DNA from 2 places in the Cellvibrio sp. GW822-FHT04B05 genome. Region 1 is predicted to be linked to the other one. Evidence: riboswitches for the same ligand, from Rfam matches in the RefSeq annotation. Region 1 holds a riboswitch; the other holds the start of a gene.
What was found. Region 1 has a riboswitch for thiamine pyrophosphate ahead of thiD (bifunctional hydroxymethylpyrimidine kinase/phosphomethylpyrimidine kinase). Riboswitches for the same ligand answer to the same signal wherever they lie in the genome.
Positions count from the first base shown of each region.

Region 2: linked by a shared signal. The riboswitch ahead of AC1RJL_RS17945 (FAD-dependent oxidoreductase) and the one ahead of thiD (bifunctional hydroxymethylpyrimidine kinase/phosphomethylpyrimidine kinase) in region 1 are both predicted to bind thiamine pyrophosphate.

Region 1 covers NZ_JBXAMU010000001.1:841,076-843,535, forward strand. Annotated here, with positions in the region: gene AC1RJL_RS03415 (TolC family outer membrane protein) at 1-412, opposite strand, end outside; TPP riboswitch at 941-1,049, shown strand; gene thiD (bifunctional hydroxymethylpyrimidine kinase/phosphomethylpyrimidine kinase) at 1,106-1,957, shown strand; gene thiC (phosphomethylpyrimidine synthase ThiC) at 2,074-2,460, shown strand, end outside.
Region 2 covers NZ_JBXAMU010000005.1:502,398-504,857, reverse strand. Annotated here, with positions in the region: gene thiS (sulfur carrier protein ThiS) at 1-129, opposite strand, end outside; gene AC1RJL_RS17945 (FAD-dependent oxidoreductase) at 136-1,236, opposite strand; TPP riboswitch at 1,278-1,395, opposite strand; gene xseA (exodeoxyribonuclease VII large subunit) at 1,440-2,460, opposite strand, start outside.

The DNA of each region.
Region 1 (2,460 bases):
CTACGCGCACAATCAAGCTTTGCTGGTCAGCGCCATATTGAGCTTCAGCTTGTTCGCTCAGTTTTGCCCCTTGTTTGTAGATATACCAGGAGGACATATTAAACAGTGGTTGGGTAAGGGAAATATCCCACCCCTTGGAGTCATAATCGTTTTTGATCGTGGTATTGGTCAGATTATTTGTATATTCACCATCGGTTTTGGAAACCTCGGCACCCGCATTGATTTGCGGAAGCAATCCTGACCGACCAATAGTTTTGTTCTGTAATCCAGCTTCATATTTGGCTTGATCGGCTTTTAATTGGGCATCGTTTTTCAGTGCCAGCTCATACACATCCAGCAGGCTATTGGCGCTGGCAGTCAAAGGTGCAAGAGAAAACAGGCTGACGAGCAGGTAAAGCTTGGTCTTTTTCATAGAGGTTTCCAAAAGTCCAGAGTTGAGAATTCCAGTTCTACACCAGTAATAACCATGCATCTGGTGTGTGTTAGCCGAATCGGCCATAAGCGTTTGTACGAATGGCGTGGAGTGTAGCCGCTTGCTGCCTTTGGGTCGAGAAGTGCGCGGGAGTTCACCGGTTAAAAAGGGTAAAACGCGCCGCTTTCAGAGTGAAGTTACAAATGTAAGCTTCGCCCGCTGTTTACCTAACTATACGGTTTGGCGATCCTGATGGGTTTAGCCATAGGGCCACCAGTAAGGCGCAGGTATGACGCTTCCGAGGCAGGTTCAAGTCGTTAGACGCAGCAGTGCATCATATAGATTCAATGATCGCAAAAATGTCAGTTTCACTAACTGTTTTACTTATCCTTGCGGTTGTTTTTTAGACGATTGGAGGTGATATCCCATCAGGGTTCAATTGGTTTGAATCCATCAACCAATAATCCCAACCCGCGCTTGGGGGAAATCTGTTCCTTTACTCTCCCCATTAACTCCAATAGACTGCCATTTTTCTTGTCGGGGTGCTTTTCCACTTGGGTTACAAGTGATGAGGCTGAGACATACCCGTCGACCTGATCCGGTTAGTACCGGCGTAGGGAACGAGAGCTTCATTATGTGATGTGCCTATGGCATTCCTCTCCAGTTCCGCGCCTTTCTTTTTGCGGAATTTCAATGAGTCCATCAGCTCCATTATCTGTCTCCCCATCAACAGGTCTTTTACCGACCGGGACACCTATTGCCCTGACTATTGCTGGCAGCGATAGTGGTGGTGGTGCGGGTATCCAGGCGGACTTGAAAGCGTTTTCCGCATTGGGTGTATTTGGTTGCAGTGCGCTTTCGTCACTCACCGCGCAAAACACATTAGGCGTGCAAGGTGTACTGCCGATTCCTCCTGAGTTCGTACAGCAGCAAATCCAATCGGTGCTGAGTGATATCAATGTCGGTGCAATCAAAACCGGCATGTTGGCAACTGCCGATATCATTGCTGCAGTTGCTGAGTCCCTTAGTGCCTATCCACAAATTCCATTTGTGCTTGATCCGGTGATGGTGGCCACGAGTGGCGACCGCTTGTTGGCGGAAAATGCGATTCAGACGCTGATCGAAAAATTAATACCGCTGGCAACGCTGATCACGCCCAACTTGCATGAAGCGGCAGTGCTACTCAATGCGTCTGTAGCGATCAACCTTGAGCAAATGCAAACTCAAGGCGAGCAATTGTTGCGAATAGGTGCAAAAGCCGTGTTGATAAAAGGCGGCCACACTGACGGTGAAAATGCAACAGATTTATTAATTACTATCGATGGTGTCGAGGCATTTTCTGCTCCGCGTTTATCGACCAATAATACCCACGGAACCGGATGCACATTGGCATCGGCAATTGCTGCAGGGCTAGCGAAAAAATTATCGCTCAGTGAATCAGTCAGGCAGGCGAAAGATTATTTGCACAATGCACTTGTGCATTCCGAAAAATTAAAGATAGGGCAGGGCGCAGGGCCTGTTCATCACTTTTATTCGTTTTATTAAGTTGTTTGCATGAGTGACACTAATTGCGCTAGAACGACTGCTCACCATTAATGTAAAAATTTAAATCAGGTTTGATAACTCAAACCTCCCAACCGTTTTAACAGAGAGGGGATACCATGAATAGCAGCGTCGAAAAAATCCTGAGTCAAACTGCCGAGGTCGATAAGGCGTCGGTGCAGCCGTTCACCGGATCACAGAAAATATATGTGCAGGGCTCGCGTGCGGATATCCGTGTGCCTATGCGTGAAATCATCCTGGCAGATACACCTACCGATTTTGGTGGCGAAAAAAATCCACCGGTGCGCGTATACGACACTTCCGGTCCGTACACTGACCCCAATGTTATTATCGATCTGCGTACCGGTTTAGGCGATGTTCGCAGTGTCTGGATTGAAGAGCGCAATGACAGTGAGATCCTGGAGGAGAGTCACTCGGAATTTACCAATGAGCGTTTGAATGATCCCAAGTTGGCGGCGCTGCGTTTTAATCTCACGCGCAAACCA
Region 2 (2,460 bases), on a different contig from region 1:
AACAAATTCGCCATTAATGGCCACAGCGATTTTGCTATCGCCATAACCCCATTGTTGCAAAGCATCGCCAAGCAACGTGTTGTCTGCCAGCGATTTACTTTCGTTGTTTACACTCAGTTTAATAGTCATAAGTTTTTAATGCCGATTCAGTAGCGCTGAAAAAAGCGGTTCCGGTTTGTTGAATATATGCGCGAGTATATTTTCAACTACAGCGGGTGCGAGTAAGTAGCCGTGACGGAATAATCCATTGGCACTGATCAGGCCATCTTCAATGCTCACACTGGGTAAATTATCCATAAACGCCGGACGCAAATTGGTATCCATTTCAATGATGCGCGCTTCCGCAAATGCGGGCGACAATGTGTAGAGCGCGCTGCTGAGCTCCAGTGACGATTGCAAGGTCATGGGCGAACGGTCTTCGCTTTCGATTTGGGTGGCACCAATAATAAAACGATGATCGGGTTTGGGCACCACATACAATTGGTAGCGCGGATGCATCAGGCGTACAGGGCGTTGCAAATGAATTTCTTTAGTCTCGACATGCAAGGTTTCACCGCGTACGCCACGCAAATTGCGCAGCTGTTTTTTAGCGCCCAATCCACGGCAATCAATAACTAAATCAAAATGCTGTTCACTATCTTCAGTAACAATTTTTCCGGGAAATACTTCAACAGGTGTGAATTCGTGAATCGTGGTGCCGAGTTTAAGCAGTTCATCGCCAATCAAGCGCAAAAATTCACGGTTATTTACATGACCTTCTTCGCGCAAGAATAACCCGGTATGGAAATTGGAGTGCAGATCGGGTTCGAGTTGGTGAATCTCGTCTTGATTTACATGTTGATAGCCTTTGCAGCCGGGCAATACAAATCCTAGCTCGCGCTCGAATTGTTCCAGCTCGCTGCTATCTTGCTGGTGGGCGACAACAAGACTGCCATTGTTAAAAAATAGCGGTGTTTTAGTGGCCGGTAATTGTGTGAACCAGTCGGGCCATTGTTGCAGCGCAAATATGCCCATTCGATAAACACCTTTATCAGAGACAACGGCTTCACTGAGCGGCGCTACCATGCCGGCCGCAGTAAATGCGGCTGCACGATTGGTTTGAGGGGGGCATGGCGTAAAGCTTCCGGATTCAAACAAGGTGACTTGAATATCCGCTTTTTGTAACTGCCAAGCGAGCAGACGCCCGAGCAAGCCGGCACCGGCGATAGCAATTGTTGTGGGAAGCTTGTTGATCACATTGCCTCGGAAATTTGAGGCGGAGGGCAGGGAATAGCCATAGCTATAAGCACCTTGTTCCCTCCGCAGGTATTAGCCTGTTCAGGTTCTACGGGTTGGGCCGAGCCCATCTCAGCCCCCGTACAGTCATCGACTGCCAAGGCGCCCCGACAAGAAAGCGGCCAATATACTGGCCACCTGGCAAGTTCGCAATCATTCGTCTGCTATTTGGTAACAGACTCAACCCGGCAGATAAATTCCCCTTGCGCCACCCGTGCATTAACGGCTGCGCCGGGCGATACCTGGTCGCTGCGGGTAATGACTTTTTGGGTCTGCGCATCGGTAATCAGCGCATAACCGCGATCGAGCGTATTCAACGGACTCAAGGTATTGAGCATGCGCGCAGCCTCGCCAAGCGCTTGTTGTTTACGTTCGATCAGCCGGTATTGTGCGCTTTGCAGGCGTTGGTGATATGCCGCAACCCGCTCATTAAGTTGCTGCAGCCGCACTTGCGGATGATGCGCTTGCTGGCGAATCTCCAATTGGCGAATGCGATTTTTAAAGTCGTTCAGCAAGTGCCTGATATGGTTTTTTAATCGCAATTCGAGATTATCGAGCCGCTGTGATTGCTGTTCCAGGCGCTCACGCGGATGGCGCAAACGTTGACGCAGGTTGTGCAAGTGCCGCTGCCAGTGCTGGAGTCGGCGCAGCATGGCCTCTTCAAGCAATACTTCAAAGCCGATAAATTTATCCAACCAATCATCGCCATCCGGCACCAATATTTCAGCGGCAGCTGATGGGGTAGGGGCGCGCAGATCGGCAACAAAATCGGCAATGGTGAAATCCACCTCGTGACCAACGGCGCTGACAATCGGCAACTCGCTGTTAAAGATTGCGCGGGCGACGATCTCTTCGTTAAATGACCATAGGTCTTCCATTGATCCACCGCCGCGGGTGAGTAGCAACACATCAAACAATCCGGAGCGATTGGCGAGGTCAATCGCCTTGACGATTTGCGGAGCCGATTCCTTACCTTGTACCGCGACCGGAATGACTGTCACCGGAATTCCGGCAAAACGACGCGCCAATACGCTTAATACATCGTGGATTGCCGCACCGGTTGGCGAAGTGATAACGCCGATATGTCGGGGAAGGCGAGGCAAAGCTTTTTTGTGCGCCTCATTAAACAGTCCTTCTTGCGACAGTTTGTGTTTGAGTTCATCAAACGCGCGTTGGAGTGCGCCG